DNA from 4 places in the Shigella dysenteriae genome. Region 4 is predicted to be linked to each of the others. Evidence: predicted binding sites of a transcription regulator. Region 4 holds the regulator's gene; each other region holds the start of a gene.
What was found. Region 4 encodes PurR, which represses purine synthesis genes. Its sites were predicted from a motif close to CANGCAAACGTTTGCNTG; they were not measured.
Positions count from the first base shown of each region.

Region 1: a site for PurR is predicted at 3,330-3,347, ahead of purE (5-(carboxyamino)imidazole ribonucleotide mutase). Genes of this name have one in related genera too.
Region 2: a site for PurR is predicted at 2,561-2,578, ahead of purL (phosphoribosylformylglycinamidine synthase). Genes of this name have one in related genera too.
Region 3: a site for PurR is predicted at 2,596-2,613, ahead of pyrC (dihydroorotase). Genes of this name have one in related genera too.

Region 1 covers NZ_CP055055.1:1,306,924-1,312,465, forward strand. The annotation lists gene HUZ68_RS06115 (oxamate carbamoyltransferase subunit AllH family protein) at 1-597, shown strand, start outside; gene HUZ68_RS06120 (carbamate kinase) at 594-1,487, shown strand; gene purK (5-(carboxyamino)imidazole ribonucleotide synthase) at 1,686-2,753, opposite strand; gene purE (5-(carboxyamino)imidazole ribonucleotide mutase) at 2,750-3,259, opposite strand; gene lpxH (UDP-2,3-diacylglucosamine diphosphatase) at 3,377-4,099, opposite strand; gene ppiB (peptidylprolyl isomerase B) at 4,102-4,596, opposite strand; gene cysS (cysteine--tRNA ligase) at 4,770-5,542, shown strand, end outside.
Region 2 covers NZ_CP055055.1:3,508,120-3,513,661, reverse strand. The annotation lists gene yfhb (phosphatidylglycerophosphatase C) at 1-282, shown strand, start outside; gene tadA (tRNA adenosine(34) deaminase TadA) at 340-843, shown strand; gene mltF (membrane-bound lytic murein transglycosylase MltF) at 840-2,396, opposite strand; gene purL (phosphoribosylformylglycinamidine synthase) at 2,654-5,542, shown strand, end outside.
Region 3 covers NZ_CP055055.1:1,948,844-1,954,385, reverse strand. The annotation lists gene mdtH (multidrug efflux MFS transporter MdtH) at 1-1,153, shown strand, start outside; gene grxB (glutaredoxin 2) at 1,217-1,864, shown strand; gene HUZ68_RS09340 (lipoprotein) at 1,998-2,558, shown strand; gene pyrC (dihydroorotase) at 2,664-3,710, shown strand; gene dinI (DNA damage-inducible protein I) at 3,784-4,029, shown strand; gene bssS (biofilm formation regulator BssS) at 4,319-4,573, shown strand; gene solA (N-methyl-L-tryptophan oxidase) at 4,688-5,542, shown strand, end outside.
Region 4 covers NZ_CP055055.1:2,513,200-2,518,741, forward strand. The annotation lists gene mepH (peptidoglycan DD-endopeptidase MepH) at 1-392, shown strand, start outside; gene sodB (superoxide dismutase [Fe]) at 520-1,101, shown strand; gene HUZ68_RS11990 (MFS transporter) at 1,247-2,416, opposite strand; gene cydH (cytochrome bd-I accessory subunit CydH) at 2,582-2,671, opposite strand; gene purR (HTH-type transcriptional repressor PurR) at 2,970-3,995, shown strand; gene punR (DNA-binding transcriptional activator PunR) at 3,992-4,924, opposite strand; gene punC (purine nucleoside transporter PunC) at 5,037-5,542, shown strand, end outside.

The DNA.
Region 1 (5,542 bases), 1.2 Mb from region 4:
CCACAGGTTGTGGCTCAAGGGATTCGCCTCGGGCGTTTCACGGTTAAACAGCCACAGCCTTATTGTTTGCTGCGTATTACGCCGCCTGCGCATCCTCAACCGCTTGCAGCTGCATGGATGCAACGCGCGGAGGAAACCGGGCTTTTCGGGCCACTGGTGTTGGCGGCAAGCGATCCGCTGCCTGCTGAATTACGCCAGTTTCGTCACTGTTTTCAGGCCGCGCTCAATGGCGTTAAGACCGACTGGCGGCACTGGCTGGGTAAAGGCCCCGGATTAACGCCAAGTCATGATGACACGCTGAGCGGAATGCTGCTGGCGGCCTGGTATTATGGTGCTTTAGATGCGCGCTCCGGTCGCCAGTTTTTTGCCTGTTCCGACAATCTTCAACTCGTTACCACAGCGGTGAGCGTCAGTTATTTACGTTATGCCGCGCAAGGATATTTCGCCTCGCCACTCCTGCACTTTGTTCATGCTCTGAGTTGCCCGAAACGTACCGCTGTTGCGATTGATTCGCTGCTGGCGCTGGGGCATACGTCAGGGGCAGATACGCTGCTGGGGTTTTGGCTTGGCCAACAATTATTACAAGGAAAACCATGAAAACACTGGTTGTAGCTCTTGGGGGCAACGCCTTACTCCAGCGCGGTGAGGCGCTGACGGCAGAAAATCAATATCGCAATATCGCCAGTGCTGTACCCGCGCTGGCGCGCCTGGCCCGTTCTTATCGGCTGGCGATTGTTCACGGCAACGGGCCGCAGGTGGGGTTGCTGGCATTGCAGAATCTGGCGTGGAAAGAGGTAGAACCGTATCCGCTGGATGTGCTGGTGGCAGAAAGTCAGGGGATGATTGGCTATATGCTGGCGCAGAGTTTGAGCGCACAGCCGCAGATGCCGCCTGTCACGACGGTGCTGACGCGCATTGAAGTTTCGCCTGATGATCCGGCGTTTTTGCAGCCAGAGAAATTTATTGGTCCGGTTTATCAGCCAGAAGAACAAGAGGCACTGGAAGCGGCTTACGGCTGGCAGATGAAACGTGATGGTAAATATTTGCGCCGGGTGGTGGCGTCTCCGCAACCGCGTAAAATTCTCGACAGCGAAGCCATCGAGTTGTTGCTCAAAGAGGGGCATGTGGTGATTTGCAGTGGCGGCGGCGGTGTGCCTGTGACGGATGACGGAGCAGGGAGTGAAGCAGTGATTGATAAAGATCTCGCCGCTGCGTTGCTCGCCGAGCAAATTAACGCCGATGGACTGGTGATCCTCACCGATGCTGATGCGGTATATGAAAACTGGGGAACGCCGCAGCAACGTGCCATTCGCCATGCCACACCGGATGAGTTAGCGCCATTTGCCAAAGCCGATGGTTCGATGGGGCCGAAGGTAACGGCGGTGAGTGGTTATGTCAGAAGCCGTGGTAAACCCGCGTGGATTGGGGCGTTATCGCGAATTGAAGAGACGCTGGCGGGCGAAGCGGGGACCTGTATTTCGCTGTAGTTGTAGGCATTAGACATTTGTGCCTGATGCGACGCTTGACGCGTCTTATCAGGCCTACAATTGGTGCCGCATCCGGCAATTGGCGCACAATGCCTGATGCGACGCTTGGCGCGTCTTATCAGGCCTACAATGGGTACCGGATCGGTGTAGGCCGGATAAGGCGTTCACGCCGCATCCGGCAATCAAATGAGCACCAGGTTAACTGAACTTACTCTGTGCCCACATCACGCCGCTGGCATATTCCGGCGGCAGCAGCGGGATTAAGGCTTCCAGCGTCGCGGTCAGACGCGATGTGTCGCTGTCGGTCAAATTCAGATGCCCCACTTTACGGCCCGGACGGACTTCTTTGTCGTACCAGTGCAGATGCACCAGCGGCAGTTTCAGCCAGTCATAATTCACATCGCTACCAATCAGGTTGATCATCACTGACGGACTATTCACTATCGGTTGCGGTAACGGCAGATCGGTAATCGCCCGCAGATGCAGCTCAAACTGGCTGATGCTGGCACCGTTTTGTGTCCAGTGACCGCTGTTATGCACACGCGGTGCCAGTTCGTTGATCAACAGACCTTGCGGGGTGACAAAACACTCCATCGCCATCACGCCCACATAGCCCAGCTCCTGCATAATCGCCGAAAGCATCTCTTCGGCTTGCGCTTGCTGCTGTGCATTGGCCTGCGGGAAAGCGACGCTGGTGCGCAAAATACCGTCCTGATGCAGGTTATGCGTCAGCGGATAAAACACGGTGCTGCCATCAAAGCCGCGCGCGCCAACCAGCGATACTTCACCAGAGAAGTTAATGCCTTGCTCGACAATACATTCGCCGTAACACTCTTCCGGTAACTGTTCGGTTTCATCGGCGCGTAAACGCCATTGACCGCGTCCGTCATAGCCACCAGTGCGACGCTTAACAATCGCCAGCTCACCTAAACGATCAAACACCGCAGGCCACTCGCTGCGATCGGCAAGTAACTGCCACGGTGCGGTCGGCAGGTGGAGCTTATCGAAAAGCTGCTTCTGAGTCAGACGGTCAGCAATAATCGGGAACACATCGCGGTTCACAAAGGCAGGATGGCGCGCCAGCTCGCGGGTTAATGCGGTTTCCGGCCAGCGTTCGATCTCAGCGGTAATCACGCTTTGTTGAAAAGGCACCGCCGCCGGTTCAGCGTCCAGCCCGACCGGCCAGACAGCAATGCCTAACGGTTCGCCTGCCTGACGCAGCATACGGCCTAACTGCCCGTTCCCGAGGACGCAAACCTGTTTCATGCCGCACCTCGCGGGTCCGGGTTTTCCAGCACTTCGTCGGTCTGGGCTTTGCGCCAGTCATTCAGACGCTGGTGCAGTTCTTTATCATGAGTCGCAAGAATTTGTGCTGCCAGTAACGCCGCGTTTGCCGCGCCAGCTTTACCAATCGCCAGCGTACCCACCGGAATGCCGCGCGGCATTTGTACGATGGAGTAGAGGCTATCGACACCGCTCAGTGCGGCGCTCTGTACTGGCACGCCCAGCACTGGCACCAGCGTTTTGGCGGCAATCATACCCGGCAGGTGCGCTGCGCCGCCTGCGCCCGCAATAATCACCTGATAACCGTTCTCTTCGGCACTTTCGGCGAAGCTGAATAGTTTATCGGGGGTGCGGTGAGCAGAAACCACTTCAACGTGGTGCGGGACATTCAGGATTTCGAAGATTTCGGCGGCGAACTGCATGGTAGCCCAGTCGCTTTTGGACCCCATCACGATGGCGACACGCGCCGGATTATTGCGGGAAGACATGCGTCTTAAAACTCCTGTGGTGCACAACTCTCGGCTTTAGAGGGCACAGAGAATAGCACGGAAAGAGAGCAAGGAAAACGGTTGCGTGGCTGTGAAATCAGCAAAGTTGCGGGTTTTTTAAAACGGAAAATGAATCAGCTCAACGTCATCCGCCGTGACTTTCACCATCGAACCTTCTGTATGCCAGGCACCGAGTACCACGCGAAAAGCAGGTTGCTGGTTGGCGATAAGTTCATGTACCGCCGGGCGATGGGTATGCCCGTGAATCAGCCATTGCACTTGATGTTTTTCCATCGCACTGACCACCGCGTTTTGGTTAACGTCCATGATCGCCAGCGATTTACTGCTGTTGGCTTCTTTACTGTTCGCGCGCATTCGCGCGGCAATGCGTTTGCGCACAAACAACGGCAGGGCGAGGAATAGCGTCTGCAGCCAGGGTTTGTGGACCTTGGCGCGAAAAGCCTGATAACCCGCGTCATCGGTGCACAGCGTGTCGCCATGCATAATCAACACCCGACGACCATAAAGTTCGAGCACCTTTTCTTCCGGCAATAACGTCATGCCGCTTTCACGGGCAAAGCGTTTGCCGAGCAGAAAATCACGGTTGCCATGAATGAAATAACAGGGAACGCCGGAATCGGACACCGCTTTGATCGCCGCCGCCATCTGGCGATGGAGTGGGTTGGGATCGTCGTCGCCAATCCACGCTTCAAACAGATCGCCAAGAATATACAGCGCGTCGGCATTGCGGGCTTCCCCCGCTAAAAAACGCAGAAAACCGGCGGTGATCGCCGGTTCTTCCACGCAGAGATGAAGATCTGCAATAAAGAGTGTCGCCACGATTACTCGCTAACGGTCACGCTTTCAATGATAACGTCTTCTTTTGGCACGTCCTGGTGCATACCGCTACGACCGGTTGCAACACCTTTGATTTTGTCTACCACGTCCATGCCTTCAACCACTTCAGCAAACACGCAGTAGCCCCAACCTTGCAGGCTTTCGCCAGAGAAGTTCAGGAAGTCGTTATCAACCACGTTGATGAAGAACTGTGCAGTTGCAGAGTGCGGAGCCTGAGTACGGGCCATTGCCAGCGTACCACGGGTATTTTTCAGACCGTTGTTGGCTTCGTTTTTGATCGGTTCTTTGGTGGCTTTTTGTTTCATGCCCGGTTCAAAACCGCCGCCCTGAATCATAAAGCCGTTGATAACACGGTGGAAAATGGTGTTGTTGTAAAAACCTTCGCGGCAGTAGTCCAGGAAGTTTTTAACTGTTTCAGGTGCTTTATCGTCAAAAGTTTTGATGACAATATCGCCGTGATTGGTGTGGAAAGTAACCATTTTTGCATCCTGTTCCGTTTGATTGGTGCTTCAACCCAGTTCGGGTCATATATAGGGTGGTGTTATAGCATAACCGCACGATCGGATCATCACGCAATGTATGCTGATTCGCGCGGGAAATATGGGTATTATACGCAACTCAATTACCCACACATGTCTAAACGGAATCTTCGATGCTAAAAATCTTCAATACTCTGACACGCCAAAAAGAGGAATTTAAGCCTATTCACGCCGGGGAAGTCGGCATGTACGTGTGTGGAATCACCGTTTACGATCTCTGTCATATCGGTCACGGGCGTACCTTTGTTGCTTTTGACGTGGTTGCGCGCTATCTGCGTTTCCTCGGCTATAAGCTGAAGTATGTGCGCAACATTACCGATATCGACGACAAAATCATCAAACGCGCCAATGAAAATGGCGAAAGCTTTGTGGCGCTGGTGGATCGCATGATCGCCGAAATGCACAAAGATTTTGATGCGTTGAACATTCTGCGCCCGGATATGGAGCCGCGCGCGACGCACCATATCGCAGAAATTATTGAACTTACTGAACAACTGATCGCCAAAGGTCACGCTTATGTGGCGGACAACGGCGACGTGATGTTCGACGTCCCGACCGATCCGACTTATGGCGTGCTGTCGCGTCAGGATCTCGACCAGCTGCAGGCAGGTGCGCGCGTTGACGTGGTCGACGACAAACGCAACCCGATGGACTTCGTTCTGTGGAAGATGTCGAAAGAGGGCGAACCGAGCTGGCCGTCTCCGTGGGGCGCGGGCCGTCCTGGCTGGCACATTGAATGTTCGGCAATGAACTGCAAGCAGCTGGGTAACCACTTTGATATCCACGGCGGCGGTTCAGACCTGATGTTCCCGCACCACGAGAACGAAATCGCGCAGTCCACCTGTGCCCATGATGGCCAGTATGTGAACTACTGGATGCACTCCGG
Region 2 (5,542 bases), 990 kb from region 4:
ACCGGCTCTCCGCAGCCGCTGGTTGAAGCGGTTTATTTCGATACGCCCTGGCTGCCGCGAGTTAATCTTATCGCTAGCCAAATTCAGCGTGGCTATGGTGGTTGGGTATTGACGATGCGTTGTCTGGGACATGAAAAGGTCGCACAACTGGAGCGCAAAATCGGCACGCCGCTGCGGCTGTACAGTGGCTATAGCGACAGTAATCAGGACAATCCGCTGCTTTATTTCTGTCAGCATCGTTGGCGAGTAACCCCGCGCGGTGAACTCCAGCAACTGGAATAGAGTAAAGCATAGCGTCCGTGTATAATGCGCCGCGCTTTTATAACCGGAGTTTTCTTTTTGTCTGAAGTCGAATTTAGCCACGAATACTGGATGCGTCATGCAATGACGCTGGCGAAGCGTGCCTGGGATGAGCGGGAAGTACCGGTCGGCGCGGTATTAGTGCATAACAATCGTGTTATTGGCGAAGGCTGGAACCGTCCTATTGGTCGACATGATCCCACCGCACATGCAGAAATCATGGCCCTGAGGCAGGGCGGTCTGGTGATGCAAAATTATCGTCTGATCGACGCCACGTTGTATGTCACGCTTGAACCATGTGTAATGTGTGCCGGAGCGATGATCCACAGTCGCATTGGTCGCGTGGTCTTTGGTGCGCGTGACGCGAAAACTGGCGCTGCGGGATCTTTAATGGATGTGCTGCATCATCCGGGTATGAATCACCGAGTGGAAATTACGGAAGGAATACTGGCGGATGAGTGCGCGGCGTTGCTCAGTGACTTCTTTCGCATGCGCCGCCAGGAAATTAAAGCGCAGAAAAAAGCGCAATCCTCGACGGATTAATTTTGTTTCTCTTCACTCCCTTTCCTGGAAAACAGCAGAGAGGGAGAATGGGGCAAATAGTTTGATGACGACTGGGAAAGAAACGAGAGAAAAGGAAATTTCTCTTTGCCCAACTCCGTAGGCGATACCGCCGGATAATCCTGCGCCAGTTGCATCGCCGCTTCTGTAGCCTGCTTCTCTTTCTCTTGCATATAACCCACCAGGCTAATCTGATACTTACGAATATTTTCGACATAAGCGTAGGCTTCATGCCCACGAGCGTAGCCGTAAGTCAGCTTGCTGTAATAGGGTTTCTGGCTAAGTAAAGGCAGACGCTGTTTTACGTCAGCCCAACTGTCAGGATTCCCTTTGGTTTTTGCCGTCAGGGCGCGGGCATCCAGCATATGCGCATAGCCCATATTGTACGCAGCGAGGGCAAACCAGATCCGCTCGTTCTCCGGCACACTTTCCGGCACTTTACTCATCATATCCTGCAAATAACGCACGCCACCGCTGATGCTCTGTTCGGCATCGGTACGATCCGTAATGCCGAGGCTTTGCGCGGTATTTTTGGTTAACATCATCATGCCGCGCACACCCGTCGGTGAAGTGGCCTGTGCATCCCAGTGCGATTCCTGATAAGCAATAGCGGCCAGCAAACGCCAGTCAATTTCTTCGGCGTATTTCTCAAACAGGGGCTTTAACTGCGGCAGTACCGCATCGACGGCGCGTAAAAATGTGCGCGTATCGACGTAATCAAAATCATCGCCATGCCCCAGGTATTTCTCTTCAATGCGTGCCAGCGTACCGTCTTCATTCATTTCGTTGAAGAAGTCGAGCAGGGCGGCGGAAAGGGTATTATCGCCATCTAACGGGCTAAACCAAGTCACCGGTTGTTCATCGGTGATATCGAGCGCTACGGCGAGCTCCGGGTGAACGCGCTGAAACAGGCTGATGGCGACAGAATCAGCAATGGTGTAATCGAGTTTTCCTTCGATGACATCTTCCATTAATTCCGCAGAGCCTTTTTTGTCGTCTACCTTCCAGCTTAATTCCGGGAATTTTGTTTCTTTCAGGGTCTGGAGATCGTTAACCACCACATGACCCGGTGCAACGGTGAGTTGCTCCGCCGTCAGGTTGCCCAGCGTACGTGGGCGATACTGACCCACTTTATAAACCAGTTGTTGTGACACGGAATAATAGGTAGGGCCAGGCTGATAATTTTTTACCCGCTCACTGTTATAGACAAGTCCTGCCGCCAGCAGGTCGGCGTTACCATTATCGAGGTCGTCAAACAGCTGGCTGATATTCTGCCGCACGGTCACTTTCAGTTTTACACCGAGGTAATCGGCAAACTGTTTCGCCAGTTCGTAATCCAGGCCAAAAGGTTTCCCGTTGATTTCGTTATAAGTCAGGGGAGTATGAATGGTGCTCACACGCAACTCTCCCCGCGCTTGAATGGCGGCGATACGGTTGTCGGCTTTACCAAACCAGGGAATGGATGGCCAGAGAGCGACCGCGAGCAGCAGTGCCAGAATGCCGATGAACAGATAATTAATCTTTAATTTTTTCAATTAGTTAATTCTCTGTGTCGTGCGCGTCCCAGCTTGAAAAAACGTAATAATAGTGAAAGGTTTACTCATAAATGAGCGGCATTTTGCGTAAACCTGCGCCAGATGGCAACTTATTACAGCCATTGGCGGCACGCGTTGCTAATTCACGATGGTGATTTTATTTCCACGCAAACGGTTTCGTCAGCGCATCAGATTCTTTATAATGACGCCCGTTTCCCCCCCTTGGGTACACCGAAAGCTTAGAAGACGAGAGACTTATGATGGAAATTCTGCGTGGTTCGCCTGCACTGTCGGCATTCCGAATCAACAAACTGCTGGCACGTTTTCAGGCTGCCAGGCTCCCGGTTCACAATATTTACGCCGAGTATGTCCATTTTGCTGACCTCAATGCGCCGTTAAACGATGATGAGCACGCACAACTTGAACGCCTGCTGAAATATGGCCCGGCACTCGCCAGCCACGCCCCGCAAGGCAAACTCCTGCTGGTGACCCCGCGTCCTGGCACCATCTCTCCCTGGTCTTCGAAAGCGACCGATATTGCCCATAACTGCGGGCTACAACAGGTAAACCGCCTTGAGCGCGGCGTTGCTTACTATATAGAAGCCGGTACGCTGACCAATGAACAATGGCAGCAGGTTACCGCTGAACTGCACGACCGCATGATGGAAACGGTCTTTTTTGCTTTAGATGATGCAGAGCAGTTGTTTGCCCACCATCAACCGACTCCGGTTACCAGCGTTGATTTGCTGGGGCAGGGCCGTCAGGCGCTGATCGACGCTAACCTGCGTCTTGGCCTGGCTCTGGCGGAAGATGAAATTGACTATCTGCAGGATGCTTTCACAAAGCTTGGTCGTAACCCGAACGACATCGAGCTGTATATGTTCGCTCAGGCGAACTCTGAGCACTGCCGCCACAAAATTTTTAATGCCGACTGGATTATCGACGGTGAACAGCAGCCGAAATCGCTGTTCAAGATGATCAAAAATACTTTCGAAACCACGCCAGATCACGTTCTCTCTGCTTATAAAGATAACGCCGCCGTAATGGAAGGTTCTGAAGTGGGCCGCTACTTTGCTGACCACGAAACGGGCCGCTACGATTTCCATCAGGAACCGGCGCATATTCTGATGAAAGTCGAAACTCACAACCACCCGACGGCGATTTCTCCGTGGCCGGGCGCGGCGACCGGTTCCGGCGGCGAAATTCGTGATGAAGGCGCCACCGGACGCGGCGCGAAGCCGAAAGCGGGTTTGGTTGGTTTCTCCGTTTCCAACCTGCGAATTCCTGGCTTCGAACAGCCGTGGGAAGAAGATTTCGGTAAGCCTGAGCGCATTGTCACCGCGCTGGACATCATGACCGAAGGCCCGCTGGGCGGCGCGGCGTTTAACAACGAATTTGGTCGTCCGGCACTGAATGGCTACTTCCGTACTTATGAAGAAAAAGTGAACAGCCACAACGGCGAAGAGCTGCGCGGTTATCACAAACCGATCATGCTGGCGGGCGGGATCGGCAACATTCGCGCCGATCACGTACAAAAAGGCGAGATCAACGTCGGTGCGAAACTGGTCGTTCTCGGCGGCCCGGCAATGAACATCGGTCTTGGCGGCGGAGCGGCGTCTTCCATGGCGTCAGGTCAGTCTGATGCCGACCTCGACTTTGCTTCCGTACAGCGCGACAACCCGGAGATGGAGCGTCGCTGCCAGGAAGTGATCGACCGTTGCTGGCAGCTTGGTGATGCCAACCCAATCCTGTTTATCCACGACGTCGGCGCTGGCGGTCTTTCTAACGCGATGCCGGAACTGGTGAGCGACGGCGGGCGCGGCGGTAAATTTGAACTGCGCGATATTCTAAGCGACGAACCGGGCATGAGCCCGCTGGAAATCTGGTGTAACGAATCCCAGGAACGCTACGTGCTGGCGGTTGCTGCCGATCAATTACCGCTGTTTGACGAACTGTGTAAGCGTGAGCGCGCACCCTACGCGGTGATTGGTGAAGCGACCGAAGAACTGCATCTTTCTCTGCACGATCGTCATTTTGATAATCAGCCGATCGATCTGCCGCTGGACGTCCTGCTTGGTAAAACGCCGAAGATGACCCGCGATGTACAAACGCTGAAAGCGAAGGGCGATGCGCTGGTCCGTGAAGGGATCACCATTGCAGACGCGGTGAAACGCGTACTGCATCTGCCGACCGTGGCGGAGAAAACTTTCCTGGTGACCATCGGTGACCGCAGCGTAACCGGCATGGTGGCGCGCGATCAGATGGTGGGGCCGTGGCAGGTGCCGGTCGCTAACTGCGCGGTCACTACCGCCAGCCTCGACAGCTACTACGGTGAAGCGATGGCGATTGGCGAGCGTGCGCCGGTTGCGCTGCTGGATTTCGCCGCCTCTGCCCGTCTGGCGGTCGGTGAAGCGTTAACCAATATTGCCGCAACACAGATTGGCGATATCAAACGCATTAAACTTTCCGCCAACTGGATGGCGGCGGCAGGCCACCCTGGTGAAGATGCGGGCCTGTATGAAGCCGTTAAAGCCGTGGGCGAAGAGCTTTGTCCGGCGCTGGGCCTGACGATCCCGGTGGGTAAAGACTCTATGTCGATGAAAACCCGCTGGCAGGAAGGTAACGAAGAGCGCGAAATGACGTCGCCGCTGTCGCTGGTGATTTCTGCATTTGCCCGCGTGGAAGATGTACGTCACACCATCACGCCGCAGCTTTCTACCGAAGATAACGCACTGCTGCTGATTGATTTGGGCAAAGGCAATAACGCGCTGGGCGCAACGGCGCTGGCGCAGGTTTATCGTCAGCTTGGCGACAAACCGGCAGATGTACGCGATGTCGCGCAACTGAAAGGCTTCTATGACGCGATTCAGGCGCTGGTTGCACAGCGTAAGCTGCTGGCGTATCACGACCGCTCTGATGGCGGCCTGCTGGTAACGCTGGCGGAAATGGCCTTTGCTGGTCATTGCGGCATTGACGCGGATATCGCCACTCTGGGTGACGATCGCCTGGCGGCGTTGTTTAACGAAGAACTGGGTGCGGTCATTCAGGTTCGTGCCGCTGACCGTGAAGCGGTCGAGTCCGTACTGGCACAGCATGGGCTTGCTGATTGCGTCCATTATGTTGGGCAGGCGGTTTCCGGTGACCGT
Region 3 (5,542 bases), 560 kb from region 4:
TATGCTGGTCGTGCTGGGGTTCTTTGTTGTCTTCCCGCTGATCTCTATCCGCTTCGTTGATCAAATGGGCTGGGCCGCCGTCATGGTCGGTATTGCTCTCGGTCTACGCCAGTTTATTCAGCAAGGTCTGGGTATTTTCGGCGGCGCAATTGCCGACCGCTTTGGTGCCAAACCGATGATTGTTACCGGTATGCTGATGCGCGCCGCCGGATTCGCCACAATGGGTATCGCCCACGAACCGTGGCTATTGTGGTTTTCATGCCTGCTCTCGGGACTCGGCGGCACGTTGTTTGATCCGCCGCGTTCGGCGCTGGTGGTGAAACTAATCCGTCCACAACAACGTGGTCGTTTTTTCTCGCTGTTGATGATGCAGGACAGTGCCGGTGCGGTCATTGGCGCATTGTTGGGGAGCTGGCTGTTGCAATACGACTTTCGCCTGGTCTGCGCCACAGGGGCAGTTTTGTTTGTACTGTGTGCAGCGTTCAATGCGTGGTTATTACCGGCATGGAAACTCTCCACCGTACGCACGCCCGTTCGCGAAGGCATGACCCGCGTGATGCGCGACAAGCGTTTTGTCACCTATGTCCTGACGCTGGCGGGTTACTACATGCTGGCTGTTCAAGTGATGCTGATGCTGCCAATTATGGTCAACGACGTGGCGGGCGCGCCCTCTGCCGTTAAATGGATGTATGCCATTGAAGCGTGTCTGTCGTTAACGTTGCTCTACCCTATCGCCCGCTGGAGTGAAAAGCATTTTCGTCTGGAACACCGGTTGATGGCTGGGCTGTTGATAATGTCATTAAGCATGATGCCGGTGGGCATGGTCAGCGGCCTGCAACAACTTTTCACCCTGATTTGTCTGTTTTATATCGGGTCGATCATTGCCGAGCCTGCGCGTGAAACCTTAAGTGCTTCGCTGGCGGACGCAAGAGCTCGCGGCAGCTATATGGGGTTTAGCCGTCTGGGTCTGGCGATTGGTGGCGCTATTGGTTATATCGGTGGCGGCTGGCTGTTTGACCTGGGCAAATCGGCGCACCAACCAGAGCTTCCGTGGATGATGCTGGGCATTATTGGCATCTTCACTTTCCTTGCGCTGGGCTGGCAGTTTAGCCAGAAACGCGCCGCGCGTCGTTTGCTGGAACGCGACGCCTGATTTGATACTCCCCCCTGACTCCTCCATACTGAAAGTGAACTGACAGCCAAATGGAGGAGTCACGTGAAGCTATACATTTACGATCACTGCCCTTACTGCCTCAAAGCCCGCATGATTTTCGGCCTGAAAAATATCCCCGTCGAATTACATGTTCTGCTCAACGACGACGCAGAAACACCCACCCGGATGGTCGGTCAAAAACAGGTTCCCATTCTGCAAAAAGATGACAGCCGCTATATGCCAGAAAGCATGGACATCGTTCACTATGTCGATAAACTCGACGGCAAACCGTTACTGACCGGCAAACGTTCCCCTGCCATTGAAGAGTGGCTGCGCAAGGTCAATGGCTACGCCAACAAACTGCTGTTGCCGCGTTTTGCCAAATCGGCATTTGATGAGTTTTCTACTCCCGCCGCGCGCAAATATTTCGTCGACAAGAAAGAGGCCAGCGCGGGTAATTTTGCCGACCTGCTGGCCCACTCTGACGGTCTGATTAAGAATATCAGCGATGATTTACGTGCGCTGGACAAACTGATCGTCAAACCGAACGCCGTGAATGGCGAACTTTCGGAAGATGATATTCAGCTATTCCCGCTACTGCGTAATCTGACGCTGGTAGCCGGAATTAACTGGCCAAGCCGCGTTGCTGATTACCGCGATAATATGGCGAAACAGACACAAATCAATTTGTTATCATCAATGGCGATTTAATCCTGACCCGCCGCGGCAGCCTGTATTCGCGGGTTGCCGCCGTTTTCAGTTTTTTCTGCTGGCGAGTTTATCGCTGGTGACACATGCTGCGTTGTGTCAGGATATTGACGCAGATTTCATGTCGAGGACTACCATGAACAAGTTTTTATTTGCCGCTGCATTGATCGTCAGTGGCCTGCTCGTTGGCTGTAATCAACTCACCCAATACACCATCACCGAACAAGAAATTAACCAGTCGCTTGCGAAACATAATAATTTCTCAAAAGATATCGGTTTACCCGGCGTGGCTGACGCCCATATTGTTTTGACAAACCTGACCAGCCAAATTGGTCGCGAAGAGCCGAATAAGGTTACCCTAACCGGAGACGCCAATCTGGACATGAACTCCCTGTTCGGTAGTCAGAAAGCGACCATGAAACTGAAGCTGAAAGCGCTGCCCGTGTTTGATAAAGAAAAAGGCGCGATCTTCCTGAAAGAGATGGAGGTGGTCGATGCGACGGTACAACCGGAAAAAATGCAAACGGTGATGCAAACGTTGCTTCCCTATCTGAACCAGGCATTACGCAATTACTTTAACCAGCAACCTGCTTACGTCCTGCGCGAAGATGGCAGCCAGGGCGAAGCAATGGCGAAAAAACTGGCGAAAGGCATTGAAGTGAAGCCAGGCGAAATTGTCATTCCATTTACTGATTAATCACGAGGGCGCATTCGCGCCCTTTATTTTTCGTGCAAAGGAAAACGTTTCCGCTTATCCTTTGTGTCCGGCAAAAACATCCCTTCAGCCGGAGCATAGAGATTAATGACTGCACCATCCCAGGTATTAAAGATCCGCCGCCCAGACGACTGGCACCTTCACCTCCGCGATGGCGACATGTTAAAAACTGTCGTGCCGTATACCAGCGAAATTTATGGACGGGCTATCGTAATGCCCAATCTGGCTCCGCCCGTGACCACCGTTGAGGCTGCCGTGGCGTATCGCCAACGTATTCTTGACGCCGTACCTGCCGGGCACGATTTCACCCCATTGATGACCTGTTATTTAACAGATTCGCTGGATCCTAATGAGCTGGAGCGCGGATTTAACGAAGGCGTGTTCACCGCTGCAAAACTTTACCCGGCAAACGCAACCACTAACTCCAGCCACGGCGTGACGTCAATTGACGCAATCATGCCGGTACTTGAGCGCATGGAAAAAATCGGTATGCCGCTACTGGTGCATGGTGAAGTGACACATGCAGATATCGACATTTTTGATCGTGAAGCGCGCTTTATAGAAAGCGTGATGGAACCGCTGCGCCAGCGCCTGACTGCACTGAAAGTCGTTTTTGAACACATCACCACCAAAGACGCAGCCGACTATGTCCGTGACGGAAATGAACGGCTGGCTGCTACCATCACTCCGCAACATCTGATGTTTAACCGCAACCATATGCTGGTTGGTGGCGTGCGTCCGCACCTGTATTGTCTACCCATCCTCAAACGCAATATTCACCAACAGGCACTGCGTGAACTGGTCGCCAGCGGTTTTAATCGAGTATTCCTCGGTACGGATTCTGCGCCACATACACGTCATCGCAAAGAGAGCAGCTGCGGCTGCGCGGGCTGCTTCAACGCCCCAACCGCGCTGGGCAGTTACGCTACCGTCTTTGAAGAGATGAATGCTCTGCAGCACTTTGAAGCATTCTGTTCTGTAAACGGCCCGCAGTTCTATGGGTTGCCGGTCAACGACACATTCATCGAATTGGTACGTGAAGAGCATCAGGTTGCTGAAAGCATCGCACTGACTGATGACACCCTGGTGCCATTCCTCGCCGGGGAAACGGTACGCTGGTCCGTTAAACAATAAAAATCGTAGCTTCCTGTTGTCATTAGGTTATTTTACCTGTATAAATAACCAGTATATTCAACAGGGGGCTATTATGCGAATTGAAGTCACCATAGCGAAAACTTCTCCATTGCCAGCTGGGGCTATTGACGCCCTGGCTGGCGAACTTTCCCGCCGTATTCAGTATGCGTTTCCTGATAATGAAGGCCACGTATCGGTACGTTATGCCGCAGCGAATAATTTATCGGTTATTGGCGCGACAAAAGAAGATAAACAGCGCATTAGCGAAATTCTCCAGGAAACGTGGGAAAGCGCCGATGACTGGTTTGTCAGCGAATAATATGCAGTGATTTTTGTTTTTGCCGGGTCGCCCCGGCTTTTTTATTTTACTTACGAATTTTGAGTACAAAATTTCTACACTTCCTCAAAATAATTGCACAATATGCTAAAAAAATATGAATGACATGCTGTTTTATTGTTCATATAAATCTTAAAAGCAGAAATTTATCTGTTTCCCCCTTTAAAAATTCGGTGAATACCCTTACTTATTGGTATACTGAAGTTGCTTCAGATAAAAACGCATTGAACCTCGAATAACGTTGTCTAGTAACACGAATTAGGGGGCCATGATGGAAAAAAATAATGAAGTCATTCAGACTCATCCGCTCGTAGGGTGGGACATCAGCACCGTTGATAGCTATGATGCGCTGATGTTGCGTTTGCACTACCAGACCCCAAATAAGTCCGAGCAGGAAGGGACTGAAGTTGGTCAGACGCTCTGGTTAACCACTGATGTTGCCAGACAATTTATTTCGATATTAGAAGCAGGAATCGCCAAAATTGAATCCGGTGATTTCCAGGTAAACGAGTATCGGCGTCATTAACATGACATGACCATCCACCCAAAAGGCACCTCACCGGTGCCTTTACCATTTCTGGGTTGTATATCTGCATTCAGTTAATTACTCTGCTTAAACCATGAGAGCAGAGAGAAAAAAATGAAATACGATCTCATCATTATTGGCAGCGGTTCCGTAGGCGCTGCCGCCGGGTATTATGCAACCCGCGCCGGTTTAAACGTGCTAATGACCGACGCCCATATGCCACCACATCAACACGGCAGCCACCACGGCGATACGCGATTAATTCGCCATGCTTATGGTGAAGGCGAAAAGTATGTCCCGCTGGTCCTCCGCGCACAAACGCTGTGGGATGACCTCTCCCGCCACAACGAAGATGATCCCATTTTTGTACGCTCTGGTGTCATTAACCTTGGCCCGGCTGACTCCGCATTTCTCGCCAACGTCGCCCACAGCGCCGAACAGTGGCAACTCAACGTTGAAAAGCTCGATGCGCAAGGGATTATGGCCCGCTGGCCAGAAATACGCGTCCCGGACAACTACATCGGCTTATTTGAGACTGATTCCGGCTTTTTACGCAGCGAACTGGCGATTAAAACCTGGATCCAACTGGCGAAGGAAGCGGGCTGTGCGCAACTGTTCAACTGCTCGGTCACCGCAATTCGTCATGACGATGATGGCGTAACTATTGAAACGGCTGACGGTGAGTATCAGGCGAAAAAAGCGATTGTCTGCGCGGGAACATGGGTAAAAGACCTGCTCCCGGAGCTGCCTGTCCAGCCCGTACGTAAAGTATTTGCCTGGTATCAGGCCGATGGCCGCTATAGCGTGAAGAATAAATTCCCGGCGTTTACCGGTGAACTGCCCAATGGCGATCAATATTATGGTTTTCCGGCAGAAAACGACGCGTTGAAGATTGGCAAACATAACGGAGGCCAGGTTATCCATTCAGCGGATGAACGTGTTCCGTTTGCGGAAGTGGCCAGTGATGGG
Region 4 (5,542 bases):
AAGTGGCAATGAATAAACTGATGCAGCAAATTGGTAAGCCATATCGTTGGGGTGGCAGCTCACCGCGTACCGGTTTTGATTGCAGCGGCCTGGTTTATTACGCTTATAAAGATTTGGTAAAAATTCGTATTCCGCGTACGGCGAATGAAATGTATCACCTGCGTGATGCAGCGCCAATCGAACGTAGTGAACTGAAAAACGGCGACCTGGTCTTTTTCCGTACTCAGGGACGCGGTACAGCCGATCATGTCGGCGTATATGTCGGCAACGGCAAATTTATTCAGTCACCGCGTACGGGTCAGGAAATTCAAATCACTTCTCTCAGTGAAGACTACTGGCAGCGCCACTATGTTGGCGCTCGCCGGGTAATGACCCCAAAAACACTTCGCTAAAACTTTACCCTGTTGTTACGGCAACAGGGTAAGTTCATCTTTTGTCTCACCTTTTAATTTGCTACCCTATCCATACGCACAATAAGGCTATTGTACGTATGCAAATTAATAATAAAGGAGAGTAGCAATGTCATTCGAATTACCTGCACTACCATATGCTAAAGATGCTCTGGCACCGCACATTTCTGCGGAAACTATCGAGTATCACTACGGCAAGCATCATCAGACTTATGTCACTAACCTGAACAACCTGATTAAAGGTACCGCGTTTGAAGGTAAATCACTGGAAGAGATTATTCGCAGCTCTGAAGGTGGCGTATTCAACAACGCAGCTCAGGTCTGGAACCATACTTTCTACTGGAACTGCCTGGCACCGAACGCCGGTGGCGAACCGACTGGAAAAGTCGCTGAAGCTATCGCCGCATCTTTTGGCAGCTTTGCCGATTTCAAAGCTCAGTTTACTGATGCAGCGATCAAAAACTTTGGTTCTGGCTGGACCTGGCTGGTGAAAAACAGCGATGGCAAACTGGCTATCGTTTCAACCTCTAACGCGGGTACTCCACTGACCACCGAAGCGACTCCGCTGCTGACCGTTGATGTCTGGGAACACGCATATTACATCGACTATCGCAATGCACGTCCTGGCTATCTGGAGCACTTCTGGGCGCTGGTGAACTGGGAATTCGTAGCGAAAAATCTCGCTGCATAATAACTGATGGCAAATGCAGCATTGCCTGATGCGCTTCGCTTACCATGCCAACGCGGATGAGGCGTTAACAGCGTATTCGGCAAGATAAATCGCACGTTGTCAGCAACTGTAACGCAGAAGGTTATCCTTCTGCGTTTTTGTTTAATTAGCTGTTAGCAACGCAAACTGTTTCAGGTTGTTTTCTGGCTGACATAAACACCAGCAATAATGCCAGTCCCGCGACAATCGCTCCCATCACCGGCACAAAGCTGTATCCCAGCCCAGCGGAAATTACCGCACCACCAGCAGCTGCTCCCAGCGCATTTCCAAGATTAAAGGCACCAATATTGACTGATGAAGACAGACCTGGCGCTTCACTGGCGACACGCATCACGCGCATCTGTAACGGCGGTACGACCGCAAAGGTTGCTGCGCCCCACACCACCATGCTAATAGCTGCGCCGAACTCATTGCGGGCCAGGAACGGGATTGCCAGCATAATCACCATCAACAACAACAAAAAGCCTTTCAACGTGCCGTTAACTGAACGATCTGCCAGTTTGCCGCCGAGATAGTTACCGATAGAGAATCCGACACCAATCAGCACCAGCATTGCCGTGACGAACACTGGTGTTGCGTGGGTAATACTTTGTAGTACCGGAGAGATATAGGTGTAGAGAGTAAACATTGCACCAGCTCCCAGTACCGTCGTCAGCAATGCAGACAGCACCTGCGGACGCATTAATACCGCCAGCTCTTTTTTCACTTCAGGTCGTGCCCCTGCACCACCTTTAGGTAATGAGAAGAACAGACTTACCATTGAAATCACTCCCAGCCCCGCCGTTGCCAGAAATGACATCCGCCAGCCGATGGTTTCACCCAACCAGGTCGCCGCCGGCACGCCACCGATATTTGCCAGGGTTAACCCCATAAACATAGTGGCAACTGCGCTGGCCTGTTTATGTTTTGGCACCACGCTTGCGGCCACGACTGAACCCAAACCAAAAAATGCTCCGTGATTCAGGCTGGTCAAAATGCGTGAAAGCATCAGGGTCATATAATCCGGCGCGATGGCGGAAAGTACGTTGCCGAGCGTGAAAATTGCCATCAGGAAAATCAACGCACTGCGGCGGGCACGATGAGAAAGTAGAAGCGTCATCAGCGGCGCGCCAACCATTACGCCAACTGCATAGGCACTGATTAACATTCCGGCAGCGGGAATCGAGACATCCACACCGCGCGCAATGACGGGCAACAAGCCCATTGGCGAGAACTCCGTTGTCCCGATACCAAACGCGCCAATCGCCAGCGCCAGCAACGGATAGTTAATTTTCATGCCTTATCTCCACCTCTTCGCGTCATTACGCGATATTCATTAAAGTGGCGAAAGCATGACAGCAATCACAAAAAAATGAAAATAACAAAAAGAGAAAACACTTTTGCCATTTTGCTAACAAACAGGAAGGAGATGCGAGGGAGAACGCGCTCCCTCGAGAGGAAATCAGTGCAGCGCGGCAGTCAAACCCACGGCTACGATCAAACCGAGGACGATAATCGTTGTTACCAGTGAAAATTTAAGGTCGGTGCTCATCAAGTTTTCTCCTTTTTTATTACCACACAAAAAGTGATATTACGCATTTTTACACACTGTGATGAAAAAATCTCCCGTCATTTATAATGATAAGTGTTTTTACCACTTCCCCTTTTCGTCAAGATCGGCCAAAATTCCACGCTTACACTATTTGCGTACTGGCCATTGACCCCTTCCTGACGCTCCGTGTCGTTTTTCCGGCGTACCGCAACACTTTTGTTGTGCGTAAGGTGTGTAAAGGCAAACGTTTACCTTGCGATTTTGCAGGAGCTGAAGTTAGGGTCTGGAGTGAAATGGAATGGCAACAATAAAAGATGTAGCGAAACGAGCAAACGTTTCCACTACAACTGTGTCACACGTAATCAACAAAACACGTTTCGTCGCTGAAGAAACGCGCAACGCCGTGTGGGCAGCGATTAAAGAATTACACTACTCCCCTAGCGCGGTGGCGCGTAGCCTGAAGGTTAACCACACCAAGTCTATCGGTTTGCTGGCGACCAGCAGCGAAGCGGCCTATTTTGCCGAGATCATTGAAGCGGTTGAAAAAAATTGCTTCCAGAAAGGTTACACCCTGATTCTGGGTAATGCGTGGAACAATCTTGAGAAACAGCGGGCTTATCTGTCGATGATGGCGCAAAAACGCGTCGATGGTCTGCTGGTGATGTGTTCTGAGTACCCAGAGCCGTTGCTGGCGATGCTGGAAGAGTATCGCCATATCCCAATGGTGGTGATGGACTGGGGTGAAGCAAAAGCTGACTTCACCGATGCGGTCATTGATAACGCGTTCGAAGGCGGCTACATGGCCGGGCGTTATCTGATTGAACGCGGTCACCGCGAAATCGGCGTCATCCCCGGCCCGCTGGAACGTAACACCGGCGCAGGCCGCCTTGCCGGTTTTATGAAGGCGATGGAAGAAGCGATGATCAAGGTGCCGGAAAGCTGGATTGTTCAGGGTGACTTTGAACCCGAATCTGGTTATCGCGCCATGCAGCAAATACTGTCGCAGCCGCATCGCCCTACTGCCGTCTTCTGTGGTGGCGATATCATGGCAATGGGCGCACTTTGTGCTGCTGATGAAATGGGTCTGCGCGTCCCGCAGGATGTTTCGCTGATCGGTTATGATAACGTGCGCAACGCCCGCTATTTTACGCCGGCGCTGACCACGATCCACCAACCAAAAGATTCGCTGGGTGAAACAGCGTTCAACATGCTGTTGGATCGTATCGTCAACAAACGTGAAGAACCGCAGTCCATTGAAGTGCATCCGCGCTTGATTGAACGCCGCTCCGTGGCTGACGGCCCGTTCCGCGACTATCGTCGTTAATCACCCGTTGCGGGAGTCTCTTCCGGCTCCCGCAGCCACTCCTTATTCAGCGTCTCACTATCGCCGAGATACTCAAGCAGCCAGGTTAACGCAGGCGACATATCATTTTGCTGCCATGTCAGACAACATGCCGAATCCGGGAAGGGGTTTTCCAATTCAAGTGCTACCCACTTCCCCTCATTAAGCCACGGTTTGGCGAAATGTGTTGGCACCATCCCTATGCATAATCCTGCCGAGATACAGGTTGCCGATGATTCCCAGTCAGGCACGACAACTCTTTTTTGGTTATCCAGCAACCAGGTAATACGTTTAGGTAGCGTTCGCGAGGTGTCTTCGCGCACCAACGACGGCCAGTTGCGCAACGTATCATCGCTGAATGGGCCATCCATCAACGCCAGCGGGTGGTGGCTGGCAACAACGCAACTCCAGCTTAGCATCCCCATATCCCGGAAGGCATAACGACCGCCTACCGGAATCGCGCGTGTTGCGCCAATCGCCAGTTCCACGCGCCCGTCGGAAAGCGCATCCCAGACACCGTTGAACACTTCCTGAAAGACAAGAAGTTCGACATCATCAAAATGGCGATAAAAATCAACGATCATCTGCCGTGTACGTTCTGGCCTGACAATATTATCCACTGCGATAGCTAACTGACCGCGCCAACCGTTCGCTATCTGCTGACATTGCTGGCGGGTGATCTGCATTTTTTTGACAACAGAGCGCCCTTCTTTGAGAAACCACGCTCCAGCAGCGGTCAGCTCCACATCACGGTGCCGTCGTTCAAAGAGCGGCACCGCCAGCCACTCTTCCAGCTGACGCACGGTATAGCTGACCGCAGAAGGAACGCGATGCAGCTCCTGTGCCGCAGCGCTAAAACTACCATTACGCGCTACCGCATCAACAACTTCGAGTGAATATTCTGACCACATAGTCTGCCTGCAAAATTTTTGAAATCAGTCATCAAATATTACCGTTTCACAACACTAATTTCACTCCCTACACTTTGCGGCGGTGTTTAATTGAGAGATTTAGAGAATATACATGCAACCTGGGAAAAGATTTTTAGTCTGGCTGGCGGGTTTGAGCGTACTCGGTTTTCTGGCAACCGATATGTATCTGCCTGCTTTCGCCGCCATACAGGCCGACCTGCAAACGCCTGCGTCTGCTGTCAGTGCCAGCCTTAGTCTGTTCCTTGCCGGTTTTGCCGCAGCCCAGCTTCTGTGGGGGCCACTCTCCGACCGTTATGGTCGTAAACCGGTGTTATTAATCGGCCTGACAATTTTTGCGTTAGGTAGTCTGGGGATGCTGTGGGTAGAAAACGCCGCTACGCTGCTGGTATTGCGTTTTGTACAGGCTGTGGGTGTCTGCGCCGCGGCGGTTATCTGGCAAGCGTTAGTGACGGATTTTTATCCTTCACAGAAAGTTAACCGAATTTTTGCGACCATCATGCCGCTGGTGGGTCTATCTCCGGCCCTGGCTCCTCTGTTAGGAAGCTGGCTGCTGGTCCATTTTTCCTGGCAAGCGATTTTCGCCACCCTGTTTGCCAT